Regions from separate parts of the Paenibacillus andongensis genome, predicted to be linked through region 2. Evidence: riboswitches for the same ligand, from Rfam matches in the RefSeq annotation. Region 2 holds a riboswitch; each other region holds the start of a gene.

Region 1 (4,854 bases), 360 kb from region 2:
GTAATGGGACTATAGCTTTCGGCTATTTTATCTAAAGAGCTGCCACGCGTTACATGGACTGTCGCAGAGGCCTGAACAGGGTTTTTATTACTTCCCCCGAACGTTGCCGTATTCACAAAGGTTGCTTTGTCAAAATCGGTTATTGGCGTCGTATATTGAATGCGATAAGCCATATGAATAGGAGATTCCGTGAATCGAACAGAAAGATTGGCTCCTGTTATATTTACTATATATTTACTGCCATCCACCAACGCCCCTTGTACGACACTTCCATCTAATTTGACCCCTAACTCATAGACGGCTACCGTAACAGGAACAGATAGACCTGCTGGGATTGGGTCCGTCATCTCTGCGTTCTCAACAGAATCCAGCGTCTTATTCACATCGACGGTCCAATGAATATCTTTCGGGTTAAATCCAGAGGGTACGCCTCTTTTTTCGATTGTGGAAGTGACCGAAGGTCTAAGATGAAGAGTGAAAATCTGATCACCAGATTGAATCGGAATTGTAATCGTTACCGTTGTGCTTTCCGTAAGTTTACTTATATCTAACTGTGTTCGGAAAGTGAGCGTACCATGTATATTGTCATGGCTTTCGATGTAGTTGTTAAAGGTGATCAGCACTTGATGACTAGCTTGATCAACATGGAAAGTCCCTAACTGATTCTGCCCCATGACCAAACCACCGCTGATATTGTTGAAAAGCAAAAATTGCTGCGGCAGAGTGAATGTAAACGTATCACCACTATGGTACCCATGACCGTTTGGCAGCGACCATGTATAGTCTAGCTGCACTGTGGAGTTTGGCTCATAAACATTGCCGGTCACGACTTGACCTGCGCTGTCATATACAGCCATCGTCACGCTGTCAAGAATATTGTTTGAAATCGTGTTCGCACTGGCCTTAGTAATAAAGCCAATCCCGTAAATACTCTGCATAAAAATTAATAAAGTAATCAGCAGTGCACTCGTTTTTTTCTTCAACATCATTTCATACCTCCATTCATGGATCAATGTTTATAGAGATTATTTATGTGTGCTACCTCCTATGACTTTGAAACAAAATGTATCATTATCAATGATATATGATACAAGATGTATTGTAAATATTGGAATTTATTGTTTTTCACATGGGAAGCACAAAAAAACCTGTACTCCGTTGAGTACAGGTTTCATCATTTCTTCTAATATATTTTGGAAATTTGATAATTATGATCGTTTTTTATAATATCTATTGTTTCACCAGCTTGTATATGTATAGCGTCATACGTGGTGTCGATCGTCACCCATTCCTTACTTTCCTTTAGGAAAACTTGATTCCACGCATGATAAGTATTTGGCGCATGGCTTTCATATCCCATAACCAGACGTGTTGGAATTCCCTCGCTTCTTGCCATTGCCGCAAAAGTAGCTGCAAAGTCATAACAAATTCCGCCCGACGCTTCGTAGGCCGTATCCAGATTAGGCACGTAACTATCTGCTACAGTTTGGGCCTTCTCATAATCATACTGAAAATGTGTCGTGATATATCCATAAATGGCCCTTATTTTGTCGATATCTTTGTCTTTATCTCCAACTAATTGCTTAGCTTCAACGACCGCCTTCGATTCATCGTTCCAATCGATCAACGGAATGGACTGCAGAAATACGGCATTCTCGTCTTCCATTTCTAAATCTATTTGTTCTTGCGCAACAACTTTATATTTATTAGCTCCTATGGACTCGCCAATCAGCACTTTATACGGTCCGTTTCCCAGCTGCAAAGGGTACTGATCCCCTTCTTCGAAGGTGTAGTCATATTTGATATTTTCTCTCATTATTCGAACGAGAACTTTGGTGTTTTTATCTTTTGAATAATGAACCGATATAATTCCTTTATTCAGAGCCTCTTTATCTATCATGGATGGATTGGAAGCTGCAAATATCCCTTGCGGAGCGAAAGTAAACAGAAATACTGCTAGGATCACTGGTATAAATGGTTTCTTAAGCACAAAAAATCCCCTTTCGGTAACTGGCTGCCAACTTAGTTCGGCTAAGGAAGGCCCTTTAGTTTTGCGTCTCTAGTTTTCGCTAGATTTGCCTTTATCGGAGGAACGCACCGAATCCCTATAATCACTATAGTGATAGTGCAATCTTAACATAGGCTTGTCTCTCTGAATAGACAAAATATTACATTTTATTCCTTAGACTGCACCATAATTCCCTTAATCGCAATACGGTGAGTCGGATTTTCCATAGGATGGCAAGTTATTAGCGTAATCTCCCGATCTTTGCCGTTGCCCTTCAGCACCCAGACATCCTCTGGGAGGACATACAGTTTGTCCACTACCTTGTAGATATACGTTTTACTCCCTGTATTCACTTCTATGAAATCCCCTTCGGTGACTTCATCTAATCGATTAAAATTTTTCCCGTAGGTCAGGTTTCGATGACCAGCAATCGCATAATTACCAACAGCTCCTGCTTTGCCCGTTTTGGCGATACTGGCAACGGAAATCTTCAAATTATTCACGGTTGCATCTGTCAGAATAGGGAGCTTCAAATCAATTTTATCAATAGTGAGGACACCCTCTATATTCTTCTGCGGCAAAGTTAATGGCTTCGGTGTCATTTTCATTTCCGCGGCCAAGGGGCTTGGCTGGCTAGTTGGCTGGCCGCTTGACGGCAGAGCTTCCACATCGGGACTGGAAGAAGGCACGACCAACACCGTATCTGTCTCCTCCTCGATGTCAGAAGCTGTCTGATCCATGTTCTGCAGATTTTCCTGCCATTGTTTCAAAATTTTGTTCTGCTGATAGCTCTCATAACGATCGTTTAGCGTTGGATAAAGAAAAAGGATAATCCCAAGAACGATAACTAACAGTGATAGCTTTTTTCTAATCACCAGCGGTACCACCTTTCTCTTGGATCTCATACAACCACAATCATTCCGAAAAAGTTTCCGTTAAGAATATGCCTATTTCTATTCTAGATATTTGAGTAAATTCCTTTCTTATCTTTCCAGCAGGTGTTACAGCAAATAATGATTCGGTAACATAGAATTTTGTCGTTTTTGCAAGAAATTGTTCAGAATTTGTTCAGTCTTATTTGGTGTAATAAAAAGAATTCTTTTTTTGGCATAGTTCGTTTTATAGTCATTAACTGGTAAAAGTTTATCATTTTTCCGAGGAGGTGAAGGACAAATAGAGCAATCTCCACGACTACACAGGCATTTCTTACTCTGATTACAGGATTGTTCGTCCTCATACATAGATTAACGCAGAAACAATAGCACTTATTTCTTATGCCAGGAAGAAGAATCAGGATTTACAGTTGTTTAAGAGACATGCAGTTGGAATATTTTGAAAATAAAATACATTGCCAGCTCATGTTATCTGATTATGGGGGAGCAATGTATGGAACATTTATTGGGTTTGAAAAGAAGCAGAACCCTCTTGCATTTGCCTAAAAGAGTGCTGTTCTTGCTTATGGCTTTATCATTGGCGGTATTACCTTATTACAATTTTGTTGCGTCTGCCGCTATTTCTTTGTCTTTGGAAAAAACAGTAGATAAAACATCAGCAGTACCTGGGGAAACGATCACGTATACGATCAAGTATGCGAATCCGAGTACGACGGAAGATGCCGTGAATATGGTCATCACTGACGTTTTGCCAAATACATTGGACTACGTAGGCGTCGACACCTCGGCTGATGTCGATCATGTCGATTTAAGTACTCCTGGTACAGTTAAATTCGTCATGGATAACCCGCTACCTGCTGGTACAACGGGCGTGCTTAAGCTGAAGACCAAATTCAAGTCAGGGGTAACTCAGCAAGGAGACACCGCGCAGAATACCGCAACAGCTAAAGCTGATAATAGCGGCTCGGTTTCGTCAACTGCACAAGTAGTTACGGCAACTCTGAATCCTGATAACTGGTCGATATCTAAAACCAAAATCCTCCCTACGGTTGATCCTGTTTTGAACAGTGATGTCACCTATCAGGTTAAGCTAAAAGGGAACAGCGCACTTGGTGGCGCAAATATTCAAAACGTTGGAATTTACGACACTCTGCCTGTCGGCTCTACATTTGTTTCAGCCACTGGCGGCGGGGTTTATAGTTCCGTGTACGGCAATGTCTACTGGAGTCTTCCTACATTAAATGCTGGACAGGAAGTCACCTATAATGTCGTGTTAAACTTTCCGAGTCCTACGTTTCAAGTAGGCAATTCGGTAACGAATTCCGTTTACGCTGCAGGTACCAGCCTGAGTGGGGCTGCTCTTACTACAAATACAGCATCCGCTACCCACCTACTTTCAGCTCCAACGCCAGGCGTTTACGGTATCAACAAAGACTCCCGCCAGACTAATGATGAGTATGCTGTCGGTCAGACCGTAGATTACAAAATCAATGGCTTTGGGAATAGCGGCAATGTCCCTTTGAATAGCTTTATTGTCGAGGACAATATACCGAAAGAAATTAATTTAACCCAGATTTCAACAGGTACCTACGCGAATAACACGGATGTCAAAGTCACCTTAGACTACCAGAAAAATGGCGTCGGCGTCTGGATTCCGTGGACTGGTGGCGCGGGTCTCGACACAAGCATCAACCAAACTTTAGATGTATCTTCCTTAGGCCTTATAGGCTCAGATTATGTATCTAAGGTCCGCTGGACCTACGGAACAACGTCAGATGGAACGGTACCAAGCGGTTTCCGCATTGCTTCTGATATGCATGTGAAAGGCACTCTGCTTAGCACCGATCATCTCGGAGGCGCTGTGGTTCCCGATGTAACCACCTTTGACAACACAGCTACACTTAATGCTAAGTATTTGTCAACCCCGCTGACTCAGAGTAGTGATACCAGCAC
Region 2 (4,854 bases):
CGTCTTTAAACTCGCCTTCAAAATCGAGTTTGCCATCTTCATAATACTTTCCCTTGCCATTGAATCTTCCTTGAACCTCGTAACCCTCATAAATTAGTTTGCCGTTATCTTTAATACTTGTCACATATCCGTCTGGAATCCCGTTCTTGAATTGTCCAATCAGAACGTCACCAGTCCGGTCTCTACCCATAAGTTCTCCATTAAAATAAATGGTTCCCCAGCCCACAACATTATCATTAATGAACTCGGCATCGTACCAGATTGTGCCATCTTCGTGATAGAGCTTCCCTTTTCCGTACATATGCCCGTCTTTAAGCTGACCTTCATAAAGCAAGTTGCCGGCTTTGTCGTACAGCTTGCCTTCCGTTGCAGGGTCATAGAGATATACGGCTTTGAGGTTCGCATCCCACACCACTTTTCGACCGGAAGCTTCACCAACCAATCTAAGAGGGACGAACGTGTACCCCTTTTGAAGGTAAGGGGCTGTTGGCAGTTCGGATGTCTTTTCATTAACGGTTGCTTGCGACTGTCCTAATGTGAGACTAATCGACGTTCCCTCTTTGCTGCCTGTAACCGTTTGGGATGCTTCGTCCCAATTTACTTGCAAACCCAGCTTTTCGAAAATAGGTCGAAACTCAACCGTTGTAGAACTGTCCTTAAGTTGAGGCTGTTCGTGGAAGATTACTTCCTCTCCGTCAAGATAAACACGAATAGGTTTGTCTGCGTTCACTTGCGTAATGGTTTTCCGCATCCAATAGTCCCGGAGGGAAGCTGCATTCATATCTTGATAAAGCACTGCGTAAACCCCGCCGCTATGAATTTGGGTACGAAGAAGTTGATTTTTTTCCTCGATAATCCCCCCTGCATAGATCCATTTGCCCTCAACGAGTTTATAAATTCCCAGCTTGCTAAGCTGATCGGAAGGGACACGAGATGGCATATAGGCCATTTTTAGGACATGGTAATCGAATGCTTCTTGTACGTCGACCGACCATGGGAGGCTCACCATTTTCTGTTCCGGTTGAAGAGCTTTGGTCAGTTCCAGTTTCGGACCTTCCACTGTATACCGAATGCTTGTATAATCGCCCCCTTTATAGGAAAACGGATTCTCGAACGGAGAGGATAAAATAACCGCGCGATCGGAAGTCGCCAACTCGTGCACGCTGCTCGGACTGCTTCCGCCGAAGAAACCCGTCACTTGTTCAGGTATTTTATCTGCATAAGGGACAGCTGAAACTAGTGTATCCTGAATGGCGTTACCTTCACCTGTAGATTGAAGGGTTCGAAGAATCAGATTGTTATCCACGTTTTTCAAAATAATTGTGCTTCCGGTAACACCCAATAGCTTCTCGCCTTGATCGGCTGCTACATCGGCTTGCTTGTTTTGCAAGTTTGCTGCCATCACCACTTTATGTCCATCTTTCTCAACAGTCCATGCCGCAATTTCCTTACTTACGAAAATATCGAGAGGGATAGCTACCTTGTCAAATAGGCTAAGTACACTAGGTAGTGAATCCGGTTGAGTAACGTCGATCATTCTCAATTGAAATTTTAGTTGATTGTAGGGCTGTTGAATCCATACGACGTATTTGCCGTTGAATGCGACTGGATGACTGTTGTATAAACTGCCATCATTTTTATCCCACAGAACTCGTAAAGTCTTGCTTGCAATGTCGTAAAGCTTAAGCCTATTCTCCGAAGAACCATAATAGGCGACTTGGCCGTTCGCCAAAGTAGCATCTTGACCTTTTCCAATGATATTTGTTTCCTTAGTTGTCATATTGTACACATTAAGAGTGCTTGTAGATTTATCTTTGTAGACTATGTATTCGCCGTCCGTTTGAAGATCTTCATAATAGCCCGGCTTGACATCTGCTTGGGTAGATTCGCCGGTTTGAAGATTAACCATTATAATAATTTTTTGACTATCCAGATATATGGCATAATTATTCGCTGCCGATAATTTTGCTTTGTAGGTCTGGGTCTCGGTTAGTTGTTTTAATTCGCCGCTATACAAATCCCGGGCGAACACTTGATAGAATTTGTTCTCGTCATCTCCCATCCAAACCATCTTGGAATCGGTAATGATCGGAAACTCAGGTACCGAGTAGTCTGTTGAGTTATCCTTTTTGGTGAATGTTGCAGCACTTACATGCACTTCCGGCAAGAAGGACAGCGAGCCAAACGCCAGCATGAGCGCAAGTGCCCCTAACGCAATTTTTTTAAACTTCACGTTGAAATACCCCCCCTTTTTTTATTAAAACCCTATAAATTCCGTGCATGCAAAAAAGCCAAACTATAGAGCGACCCGGCTATCATATCCCGAAGGGGACGTAGACCCGTAGCTTTGCGACTCCGGCTTTCGCGCGAATGTGCCTTTGATCTTATTGTATTGGCTTAAACAGGTATGCTACCCTTAACCATTATATGGTATTTGTGTTAATTCTACAATATACGACATATAGTCTAATACTTATTTGAAAGATTTATTTGTTCCGCTTATAGTTCTCACGAAGGGGATGGGGAAGAACATCCCAATTACCTCGCTATAGTACTACCCGGTTTGGGATTCAGTCGTAAGTATTTCAAAATGGAATTTAAAAATAATTTGTCGAAAATGGAAAATATTTGTTTCCTATTAAATTAATTAAGTATATAATTGTTGCTAGGCAATTAGAACTATTCGATAGGTCCTAGAGTCATTCCGAGAATAAGAAACGGCAAATCCGTCCGAAAGGCGGAGACGCAAAGCCACGGGTCTAAGCAAGGGCATTCCTTGTACGACAGCCGGGCCGCCTACATTCCTTTTGGAGTGGCTTTTTTTATTGCCTTTATATCAAAGTAATAGAGAGGAAGATTATATGTTGGCAAGGTTGCTGGGGAAAATTGTATTTATTGTTATGTTTTTGACCGTTCAAATCGTATCTTTCTCAGGTTTAGCGCAAGCAGAAAACCAACCAGCATTACGTGACATTAATGGGTATTGGGCAGAGGATGCCATAAACGAATGGATCGGAAATGGATTGATTTCGGGCTATGCCGATCAAACCTTTCAACCCGATAAAGTCATTACCAGGGCGGAATTCATATTACTTGTCAACAAGGCATTTGGGTATCTCCATAAAGATGACCAAACCTTCAAAGATGTTTCTCTGGAAAAATGGTTCTATAACGATGTGGCCAAAGCAAAATATGCCGGCTATATTTCCGGGTTCGATGACGGCTCCTTTCGTCCAGATCAACCGATTAGCAGAGAACAGGCTGCCAAAATCATCTATCAACTTATACAATTAAAAGACGTGTTACCAAAGAGTGATACGCGAACGTTTCTCGATGAGCAGCAAATGTCTGACTGGAGCAAGCCTTACATAAAAGCAGTCGCCTCGGAGGGTTATCTTAAAGGATATCCTGATCAGAGCTTCCGTCCTCAGAAATCCATTACAAGAGCAGAAGCCGTAGTGATGCTAGATAATGCCGTAGGGCATTTGATCCATAAGCCTGGAACTTATACTCCAAAAGCTGATGTTGAAGGGAATATGACGGTCAACAGCGGCGGTGTCACTATAAAAAATGCTGTGATCAAAGGCGATCTCATCTTGGCAGCGGGGATAGGGGAGGGGGAAGTGTTCCTTGATCACGTGACAGTAAAGGGAAGAACGATTGTGAATGGGGGCGGAGAAAACAGCATTGAAATTCAAGATTCAACCCTCAATCAGATGGTGGTTCAAAAGGACTTCGGCAGAGTCAGAGTTTTTACTAAAGGCTCTACGATAATAAGCGATACCATTATCAAATCGGGTGCGAAATTAGAACAAGAGCAAGGAAACGAGGGCTTCCAATCTGTTTCCGTGCAAGGAACGACTGTGAATGATGTCGTTCAGTTAGTAGGTACATTTGTGAAAGTTGACCTGAAGTCGACGGTAACTGTCGAGGTTTCCAGTCAATCCGTTGTCACCTTGCTTGAAACGCAAGCAGGTTCGGAAGGCTCAGGAATCAAGATGCTGGGCAATGCCATATTGGAGCAGATCATTTTACAATCAGCCGCGAAAGTGACGGGAGAAGGCTCGATACTTAATGCGGTGATTAAGGTGGAAGGCGTAAGCTTTGAGCAAATTGTAAAGAAATATACACTTGGCGATCTGGTAAAACTCGTCGTAATTGGCGGTAAGGAAGTTACAGGAAACTCTCCGGTTACTACACCTGGATCAACGAACATATCTCCTGTTCCGAATGAGGACAGCCCGGGAGGAGGTGTACCTCCTGGGAAGCCGACAGGTGGAGAACCGGATACTGAGCCGGGAAATGTAGAGGATATTAATGCTGCTTTTATCATACAAAACAAGGTATACACACTGTACCCAGCCATGGCAGATTATTCGACGGTTCAATGGGACGTTTCAAACACGGTTACACAGGATACATACCAGACCGAATATAGTGGGACGGTAGAAGACGTAGGAATCTACAGCATTATAGGCGGATCGGTTTCTCCAGCTCCGTATGACGTAACCAAACGAAATTCAACAAAGCATTATTCCGGGGTTCTGTTATCCAGCATTACTGTTAACGAAAGCGTGTATGCTCAGGTTTATTATGTTGGCAACGAGATGATTTCTTATCAAATCAATGGCAGTTACGCTGTCCATGATCTAGGTAATCAGCTGACAGAACAGGCGGTGCCGCTCGCTGCAGGGGATAGGATTACGCTCGTTTACGGAAGTCAGTATCTTGTTTTTGCAACATGGAACGGAAGTGATTGGGAACTTGATGGGATTTATGATCAACTTGAGTCTCCAACTGGTCTAAAAGCATCCACAGTATCGAATAGGGAGATCGCTTTGCAATGGAACCCAG
Region 3 (4,854 bases), 3.5 Mb from region 2:
GGGCAACAACGTACGATGTCGCCAGCGTGTCCGCACCTGCGAAGCCGCGGTCCGTCACTAATACAGCATCGTCAGCGCCAAGGGAGATGCACTCCTTTAACCCTTTCTCCGCAGGTGGCGGCCCCATTGTTACCACTGTAATCCTCGCACCTTGTTCATCTTTAATACGGAGCGCCTCTTCCAGCCCATGCATATCATAGAAGTTCACGATACTTGGGACACCTTGGCGAATTAACGTATTATTTTTCGGGTCAATGCGAATTTCTCTAGAGTCAGGTACCTGCTTGATACAAACGACAATATGCAGCATCTCTGCACCCTCCTATTTCTTAGGAACTTGCTTGCACATTCGACAGCTAACGGATCTGGGCTTGTCAGCATTGTGAATTTCGTCACTTAAAATGACGAATCGAAATCGCTTTCAAAGCACTTGTATAAAGTTAATAATCTACAACAATATATGCGAAAAGCTTCCTAACATGACTCTTACTTTCGTCCAAGGCTCGAATGAAATCTTACCGATCTTGATCGGAACACAAAAAAAAGGATCTGAGCCGCGAGTCGCGACTAAGATCCTTTTTTCCAATTTCAATTTCCAAAAATAACGAATTCTAGTTCCACTAAAGTAGCGGGCCCGACATTATTAATCTTCTTCCGCTTCTTCTACCTCATACGTACATAAGAAACGCTCTACACCGGGATATTTCTCCCCTAAGCTTCGAATAACGAATCCAATATTTCTATAGAACTGGACACTTTCTTCATCGGTTTCAGCCACGATTCGAATGGGACTCATATCTTCAATAATTTCAAGGATAATCCCTCGCCCAAAGCCTACCCCTCTGCTCTCCGGTTCAACGGCAAGATGAGTGATCGTCATCTCCTGATTATTACTAAGTTCAAAGCCGATGATGCCCACCATGATACCTTCGGATTCATACCCAAATAACCACAGATTAGCATCATTTTCATAACGCTCAAGAACAGGCTGCAGCGCCTCTGGATCGGGAAAAACACTGTAACTAAGCAGTTCTTGTATTTCGTTTTCGTTTAGTCGAGATTTCACATTCACTAACATCTTCATTCACTACTTTCATTAATCATTATCTACACATAATCTAACAACTTAAGCAAGCTGTCAATATTCGCTATAGGGGTAATCCCCTTCTCCTCCATCAAGTGCCCGTTAGGCCCATAGCTGATAAAGGGGATCCCAGCATCTATGGATGCTCTGCCATCTATCCACGAATCTCCGATGGATATCCATTCGCTCTCAAGAATTTGTGGAAAATGCTGCTTTGCAGCTAAGTATCCGGAAGGCGATGGTTTCATGTCTTCCATCTGCTCTCTTCCGATAACCAAATCAAAGTATGGACGAATTCCAGTCGTTTCCAGCGCATGAACCGCTGCCTTATAAGAATTGTTTGTCACAATAACCAGGACATAACCCTTCATTAAAACATTCAAAAGCTCAGAAACATCGGACTCCAGTCCTGCGCCCTCCATGCCGATTAGTTCGTGCTCAACGACCATTTTCATCACTTCGGTATAGGACTCTTCAGGCATCCCCTTCGCTTTCACATACGCAATCATGGTTGATGTTGTATGTTCTTGAAACGGAAAGCTAACCGGCAATAGATCATGTTCAATAAGGTAGTCCGCCACTTGCTTTTTCATCATTTGGAAATTAATTCTAGACCTCAGCAGTGTATTATCCATGTCAAAAATAATGCCTCGAACTTGGCTTGATTTCATCATTGAACCTCACCTATCCATCTCTAGAACTACAGAAAATTTGAGAAATTAGTATTATAAATTATTTTTAGTAGAATTCGACATGATTCGCTAATTACCGCTATAGACACGTCATTTTTAACTAATTATAATGAGTCGTATTAACTGGTATATAGGCTTAATACATCATTAACTAGTGCCTTTTGAACTACATATATAGAATCGTCAAAAGCAAACCATTGGAAACAATGCGACGCAAAGCCATGACCTAAGGCATCCCTAATTGGGATGCTATGGACGACAGGTTACCGAGTCAAGGAGTTCATCCTTTCATTCGGGATGGACTTTTTTATTTATACGAAATGAGGTCGATTCATGCATCATATGCTAATAGATAATTTTCCTATTTACCTCATGCTGCTAACGTTCATTATTTCAATAACTGCTATTTACTTATCTTTTACTAACAAAACTGCACTCCAAGCTTCTATTTTAGAGTCTGCTATCGATTGTATCATGATGTTTAATACAAGTGGGAGAATCATTGCATTTAATCCTGCGGCAGAAGCCATCTTTGGTTACGAACGAGAAGAAGCGCTAGGGCTTACGTTAATCGATTTTCTTTTTGAAAAAGATGGCCAGGAGACCACCTTCTTAAATCTGCTATTCACGGCGAAAGACGAAACGATGATCGGTAAGCGAATCGAATTAAAAGCATATCGATCGGACGGCAGTGTATTTCCGGCGGAAATAACGATTACGTACACTCCGTATAAAGGAAAGGATATCTATACAGCTTATCTACGTGATCTGACTGAAAAAAAGAAGTCCGAGGAAATGATACATCAGCTAGCCTACTTTGATTTGCTGACAGGCTTGCCGAATCGCAACCAATTCAACCAGCTTTTCCAAGATGCGTTAAGCAATGCCAAAAAACATAATCAGAGCTTAGCTCTACTCTTCCTTGATGTAAATCGGTTTAAACTCATCAATGACACCTTAGGCCATCACTTAGGAGATCTAGTTTTGCAAAAGTTCTCCCTACTTCTCTCGGAAAACTTAATTTCACAAAGCATTGTCTCTAGACTCAGCGGCGATGAATTTGTGATTCTGTACCCATTCGGAAATAGGATGTCAGCAGCAGTGCAAGCGGAGAAAATCATTCAGCAATTGGAAGCACCTTTCCAAATAGACGGACGCAATGTTTTTGTTTCAACCAGTATTGGTATCTCATTGTATCCGATCGATGGAGAAGATCCGGAGGTTTTACTGAAAAATGCCGATCAAGCGATGTATCTGGCCAAAGAACGTGGAGGAAACCATTATCAGTTTTATGAACAGGAAATGAGTGTCATTTTTTCGAGGAGAAGTACATGTGAACAATCCCTCCGAACGGCCATCGAACATAATGAGCTCTATCTGATGTACCAGCCCAAATTCCATCTTCCTACCGGAAAAATAATCGGGGTAGAAGCTTTACTACGGTGGGAAAGCCATGAGTTAGGAAGCGTCTCGCCGAAGGAATTTGTTCCAATTGCTGAGGAATCCGGACAAATTATTGCCATAGGGAAATGGGTTTTACAAACAGCCTGCTTACAAATGAAAAAATGGCAAGCTGCGGGGATGGAGCCTGTTCCTATTGCAGTCAATGTCTCTACTGTCCAGTTTCATCAAGAAGATTTGGTGACAATGATTCTCGATATTCTGCATCAAAATGAGCTAGAAACACAGTACTTAGAAATTGAAATTACCGAAAGCGTATCAATGCATAATAGCCTCAGCATCATGGAAAAGCTTTATGCTTTAAAGCGCGAGGGGGTTAAAATCACTGTCAATGATTTTGGAGTTGGTTATTCTTCATTAAGTTATTTACATAAATCTCCTGTCGATACGTTGAAAATTGATAAATCGATTGTACAAGACATTTCCACCGCCACATCCTCATCTTCTATCATTGAAGCTATTATGGCCATGTCACATCGTTTAAACTTGAGTGTCCTTGCGGTAGGTGTAGAAACTAATGAACAGCTCTCTTTTCTAGAGAAATGTGGCTGTCAAAATATCCAAGGATATTTATTCTCAGTTCCACTTACTGCCCAGCTATTTGAAACGAGTTTTGTTATCCATGATGCAAATGCTGGTGCTTTATGAATAAAGCCAGAAGACGTAGACTACTTCGCCTTCTGGCTTTTCAGATTGGACACTGAACGAATAGCAAACGGCATGGCTAATGAAAGTAAGCTTGCCACAAGTCCAAACACGAACATACCATGAATACCCGTATAAAAGATGATGGATTTAGTAAGGATTGCCCCCATAATCGTTACGCTGACCGCTGTCCCAATATTCCGTGCAAAGAGTTGCAGTGAAGTGGAAATCCCCTTCTGGTGCGCTTCTACAAGCTGCTGTGAACCGATTGTAGTAATGGTGAAGATCAAACCATAGGCAAGACCAAGCATTGTTAGTGCGCTAAACGTGTACCAAAAAGGAGTACCCTCGTGAATGAAATAAAATAAGGCGGCTGTAATGACGAGTATCATATTACCTATGACTAAAAGCCGTTTATAGCCATATCGAAGCACCCATTTTCCACCTGGTACAGCAACAGCCATCCACCCCATGGATGTACTCAGAAGTGCAATACCGCTGACAAACAACGAGTAGCCTTGATTTTGCAAGAAGAGAGGTATGAAGCTGGAAGCCCCAAAGAGAGCCGCGCAGCTGAGAAATGAGCTTGCAATCATAATGGCCACCGGGCGATTGCGCAGCAGATTTAAGGGAACGAACGGCGCAGGATGCTTCCTTTCATATAAAAAGAAAGCAATCATACATAGGCCTCCTAGCGCGCCATACATGTAACTATAATGCTCAACTGCTGTAGTAAGCAGCAAAAAGGATATACCACAAGCAAACAAAATTGCTCCGCCATAATCGACCACTGCTTTCTTTGGTTGATACACTTCCTTATACGGCTGTAAGGTAAGAAGTGAAACGATACATACCGGTATATTCACGAAAAAAATCCACCGCCAACTCAGGTAGGTTACGAAGAACGTCCCCAGTAGAGGTGCTAATATGGCAGATAAGCCCCACATCCCTGTGAAATAAGCTTGTACTTTA
Region 4 (4,854 bases), 2.6 Mb from region 2:
CAGAAGCTGCAAAAACTACATCTAAATCTACCACTTCAGGCTAAAAAGCCGGATTCGCTTTAAATTTGATGTACAAAATGCATGATAACTCTCCCAATAAGCCGCTTTTAACAAATTTAGATGTACATTTTGCATCCATGCTTGTCGAGAACCAACCTGAACCCCGCCATCCTGACACGATCCCGCGCGCCACATTCGAAATTTAGAACAAATTGAAGACACATATCGTCATTTTTCGTGTATAATTGGAATTCGGTGTCGATTTCTTTGACCCACGGTAAATTAAGCGGCGATAGGAGTCCTTTTAAATGAATCGGTTACGTGGTTTTCTAAGTTCTTATCATCCTATTGTACATACGTTAATTCTTGGAACCGTTATGGCTCGGGCAGCATCCTCCATGAGTTTGCCTTTTCTCGCGATTTATTTAGCTAGACATACGTCGATGAGCGCGGTGATGATCGGAATTGTCATCGGAATGGGTTCTTTGGCTGGAACCGTAGGCGGCTTTATTGGGGGCACCTTATCGGACCGATTCGGTAGGCGCATTATTATGCTGGCTGCGCTTTTTGGCTGGGCATTCGTGTTCTTAGGCTTCGGCATAGTTAAATTACCAATCCTTTTTATGCTGCTAAATATGCTGAACGGCTTGTGCCGGTCATTTTATGAGCCTGTATCTCAGGCGTTGATGGCCGATCTCACAGAACCTGCGAAGAGACTTAAGGTGTTTTCGATGCGGTATATGGCTATCAATGTAGGAGTTGCTGTCGGACCACTTTTGGGTGCCTTTTTCGCTACGATGAACGGTGCGCTGCCTTTTCTTATTACAGGAACCATTTATTTTATTTATGCGGTCACCCTTTATGCACTGCTCATCGTTTTTGGCATCAAGAAAATCGAGGGTGAGAAGAAATCTTCAGTTACCTTTGTTTCTGCTTTGCGAGTGATTCGCAGTGATGTTACTTTTCGATTGTATATCCTTGGCGGTATTATTGGAGCTATCGGCTACTCACAGGTGATGGTGACACTTTCGCAATATTTGGAGCATAGTTTTGTGGATGGTGTGAAAATGTTTGCGATCTTAATGAGTGTGAACGCGATTGTGGTTATCGCCATGCAGATTCCACTTACTCGTTGGGCTGAGAAGTACACGCCACTTGCTGCAATAATAGTTGGTAACCTAATGTTTGCGTTAGGGGATGTTGGCTTTGCATTTTCCCACTCGCTGGTATGGCTTATTATTTCGATGGGTATTTTCACCTTTGGCGAGATTTTAAATTATCCTGCTGCTAATATGTTGATTGACAAATTAGCTCCCGAGCATATGCGTGGCACGTATTTTGGTGCTCAAACACTAACGAACATAGGCCACTTTATTGGACCTTGGGTTGGTGGGTTCTTGTTAGTGTCTTATGGTGGAAATACGTTGTATGTTCTTATGGCCGTTCTTACGATTACCGGGTCCTTTTTTTATTGGAGAGGCTCTATTCGTCAAATAATGTTAAAAAATACGTCGAAAAAAGAATTTTTTTGAAAAATATTGCAAAATTAGTTCTTAGGAACTATTCGATTTCAAAACGAGTTCCCGTATCCTTGAGAGAGTAGATATTTATTACTTAGCTCTTCAGATAGTTAGAAAGACATCTCGACAAAGGCAAAGCTGGCGAAAGCCAGTGACGCAAAGCTAAAGGGGCTTCCTTGTCCTAAAACCGGACTCGCAGCCAGCCAGCCGCCGAACGATTGGGTATCAACATCAGAACCCCTCCGATCGGTTCACTATGGTGGGGTTTTTCTCTCTGTCATAACAAATTTATGTAAAAATAAAAGGAGGATCCAGCAGCATGCAATCTGAAGGAATACTACAAGAAGAACAAAAAGTGACTTCGTTATGTGGTAACCATGTTGCCCGTTTGGTACCTTCCACGGATGGACCGAAGCTCATGATTAATCGGGAAGAGTACGCGTTAAATGAAGCTTGTTGGGATGTTGAAATGTTTCATGGGAGAAACAACAGCATCTTGATTTTTTACTGGAAAGGCGAAGTTAAACTTTCGGTTAAAATGCCGCCGATGTCGCAAATTGAAGCATTTTTGACAAGGCTCTATCAATGCTTATCATCCAAATTAAGAACGGTACAGCCTATCTAGGCGTATCGTTTTTTTTATTACCAGCTGTAAGGGTTATGTAAAGACAAAATCATTGTCACAAATTGACACTAGCTGATATAATGAATCTCATAGGTTTTAGTAGTGCTTAGGAACTATTATTAGGGGGATACATAGCATGAGATTAATCACACGTTCGGATTTTGATGGTTTAGTATGCGCGATGCTTTTCAAAAAGTTAAACATGGTAGATGAGATGAAATTTGTCCATCCCAAAGATATGCAGGACGGTTTGATTGAGGTTTCAGAAAACGATATTTTGGCCAATGTCCCTTATGTAGCGGGTTGTGGCTTGTGGTTCGATCATCATTCCAGTGAACTTGAGCGGATGGGGGAGAAGGTTGAATTCAAAGGAGAAACCCGTATCGCGCCAAGTGCGGCACGTGTTGTTTATGATTACTATGGAGGGCGAGAGACCTTCGGAGATATCGACGATATTATGCGCGGGGTGGATAAAGCGGATTCGGCGCAGTTCAGCAAAGAAGATATTTTGAATCCGAGCGGATGGGATTTATTATCTTTTATCATGGATGCTCGAACGGGTTTAGGGCGTTATCGCGATTATCGGATCAGTAACTATCAATTGATGGAAGATCTCGTGGAGCACTGTGCAACAATGTCCGTTCATGAGATTATGGAATTGCCAGATGTGAAAGAGCGCGTGGCGCGGTATTTCGAATTAGATGCCTTATATCGTGATATGCTTCAAACCTATACGCGGACGGAAGGCAATGTTATTATTACCGACCTTCGTGATGTGGAAACCATCTATCCAGGGAACCGTTTCATGGTGTATGCCCTGTATCCAGAGCAAAATATCTCGATTTGGGTCATCGATGGCCGAAATAAACAAAACTGCGTCTTTGCTTGTGGACACAGCATTGTGAATCGCACATCGAAAACGAATATTGGTAACTTGATGCTTCAAAATGGTGGAGGCGGTCATCATGCAGCAGGTACTTGCCAAGTTGACTATGTGAACGCTGAGGAAGTTTTGAAGAAAATTGTTGAAACGATGCGAACAGACGGATAAAATGAATGAAACGGACCGCAGGATGGGGAGTTCCCGGAATGCGGTTTTTCACGAAATGGGGACAGGAGGGAATGGAGTGGAGTTAGCACAAATTCATCATGTGGCAATCATTAGCTCAAATTATGAGCGATCGAAACACTTCTATGTCGATTTACTTGGATTAACGGTCATACACGAAACATATCGTGCAGAACGTGACTCCTATAAGTTGGATTTGCGCATCGGGAAGACCGAACAGCAGATCGAGTTATTTTCATTTCCGAACCCTCCGCTGCGAGTTAACCAGCCTGAGGCAAGGGGCCTTAGGCATTTGGCTTTTGTTGTGCCGAATATGGAACAAAGCGTTAAAGAACTTGAGAGCAAGGGGATTGCGGTAGAACCGGTGCGGATTGATCCTATTACCGGTGACCAATATACTTTTTTTGCAGATCCGGATGGGCTGCCCTTGGAGTTGGTGGAACATGCCAAATGATCGTCAAGAAAGGACTGAACAGGAGCCGAAGCTGCGGTTTGCCAAAGGCTGCTTATGGAGTATTCTTGTGTCCATTCCCCTATGGGCATTATTGATTTGGTTTTTGTTTATAAAATAAAATCCCTCACTAGCTTGATCTGACCGCTGCATACATGCAGCTAGGTCGGATGAGCCGTTGAGGGATTTTTATTTACTTGTCCGTTGAAAAAGTCTGCGGGATTTTTGTTGTAAATGCAATAAAAATGAAGTACTATTTTCTTACGACATTTTAAAAATACATGATTAGCGGAGTTGCAAATATGAAGGAAATTCTACGTGAGGTTGGAATGATTGCAAGGTCTTTGGATTCGATAAGTAATATAGAATTTAAAAAATATGACCTTACAAAAGGACAGTACTTGTACCTCGTGCGAATATGTGAAAATCCAGGAATTATTCAAGAAAAGTTAGCTGAAATGATCAAGGTAGATCGAACAACAGCAGCTCGGGCTATAAAGAAACTTGAGATTAATGGATTTATTGAAAAGAATGATGATCCATATAACCAAAAAATTAAAAAACTATTTCCTACAGAGAAAGGGAAGAATGTTTACCCTTTAATAAAAAGGGAAAACGATTATTCCAATAGGGTCGCACTATCTGGGTTCTCCGAAAGTGAAGTAGAAACCATGTTTAACTTGCTGCAAAGAGTCAGAAAAAATGTAGAAAAAGACTGGGAGTTTGTAAAAAAAGGAAACAAGAGAAATTATTGATTTATGAAAAGGTGGACAAATAAAATGACAATACTTATAAAAAAGTGCATGTTTGAAGATTTAGGCTTACTTCAAGAAATTAGTGTTGAAACATTTAATGAGACATTTCAGAATCAAAATTCACCTGAAAATATGAAAGCCTATTTGGAAAGAGCATTTAACTTAAATCAATTAGAAAAAGAATTGTCAAACATCTCTTCGGAATTCTATTTTATTTATTCAAATGAGGAAATTGCCGGGTATTTAAAGGTAAACACCAATGATGCTCAATCTGAAATAATGGGCAATGATTCACTTGAAATCGAGCGGATTTATATAAGGAAAAAACATCATAAACAGGGGTTTGGTAAATATCTAATAAATAAAGCGATAGAAATAGCGTTAGAACGGAATAAAGAGAAGGTTTGGCTAGGGGTTTGGGAAAAAAATGAGAG

The links. A riboswitch is a leader RNA that binds a small molecule or an ion and turns the genes downstream of it on or off. The one in region 2 is predicted to bind cyclic di-GMP.
Region 1: linked by a shared signal. The riboswitch ahead of NYR53_RS01140 (transglutaminase-like domain-containing protein) and the one ahead of NYR53_RS02860 (S-layer homology domain-containing protein) in region 2 are both predicted to bind cyclic di-GMP.
Region 3: linked by a shared signal. The riboswitch ahead of NYR53_RS21760 (putative bifunctional diguanylate cyclase/phosphodiesterase) and the one ahead of NYR53_RS02860 (S-layer homology domain-containing protein) in region 2 are both predicted to bind cyclic di-GMP.
Region 4: linked by a shared signal. The riboswitch ahead of NYR53_RS25520 (hypothetical protein) and the one ahead of NYR53_RS02860 (S-layer homology domain-containing protein) in region 2 are both predicted to bind cyclic di-GMP.

What each region holds. Positions count from the first base shown of each region.
Region 1 covers NZ_CP104467.1:250,984-255,837, reverse strand. The annotation lists gene NYR53_RS01145 (collagen binding domain-containing protein) at 1-989, opposite strand, end outside; gene NYR53_RS01140 (transglutaminase-like domain-containing protein) at 1,184-1,990, opposite strand; cyclic di-GMP riboswitch class I at 2,003-2,090, opposite strand; gene NYR53_RS01135 (class D sortase) at 2,176-2,883, opposite strand; gene NYR53_RS01130 (SdrD B-like domain-containing protein) at 3,395-4,854, shown strand, end outside.
Region 2 covers NZ_CP104467.1:609,570-614,423, forward strand. The annotation lists gene NYR53_RS02855 (stalk domain-containing protein) at 1-2,233, opposite strand, end outside; cyclic di-GMP riboswitch class I at 2,300-2,387, opposite strand; cyclic di-GMP riboswitch class I at 2,710-2,800, shown strand; gene NYR53_RS02860 (S-layer homology domain-containing protein) at 2,862-4,854, shown strand, end outside.
Region 3 covers NZ_CP104467.1:4,744,782-4,749,635, forward strand. The annotation lists gene NYR53_RS21745 (electron transfer flavoprotein subunit beta/FixA family protein) at 1-310, opposite strand, end outside; gene NYR53_RS21750 (GNAT family N-acetyltransferase) at 644-1,084, opposite strand; gene NYR53_RS21755 (HAD family hydrolase) at 1,108-1,758, opposite strand; cyclic di-GMP riboswitch class I at 1,955-2,047, shown strand; gene NYR53_RS21760 (putative bifunctional diguanylate cyclase/phosphodiesterase) at 2,110-3,885, shown strand; gene NYR53_RS21765 (MFS transporter) at 3,906-4,854, opposite strand, start outside.
Region 4 covers NZ_CP104467.1:5,689,416-5,694,269, reverse strand. The annotation lists gene NYR53_RS25525 (MDR family MFS transporter) at 309-1,532, shown strand; cyclic di-GMP riboswitch class I at 1,642-1,735, shown strand; gene NYR53_RS25520 (hypothetical protein) at 1,840-2,145, shown strand; gene NYR53_RS25515 (exopolyphosphatase) at 2,282-3,196, shown strand; gene gloA2 (SMU1112c/YaeR family gloxylase I-like metalloprotein) at 3,273-3,668, shown strand; gene NYR53_RS25505 (hypothetical protein) at 3,658-3,786, shown strand; gene NYR53_RS25500 (MarR family winged helix-turn-helix transcriptional regulator) at 3,968-4,420, shown strand; gene paiA (spermidine/spermine N(1)-acetyltransferase) at 4,445-4,854, shown strand, end outside.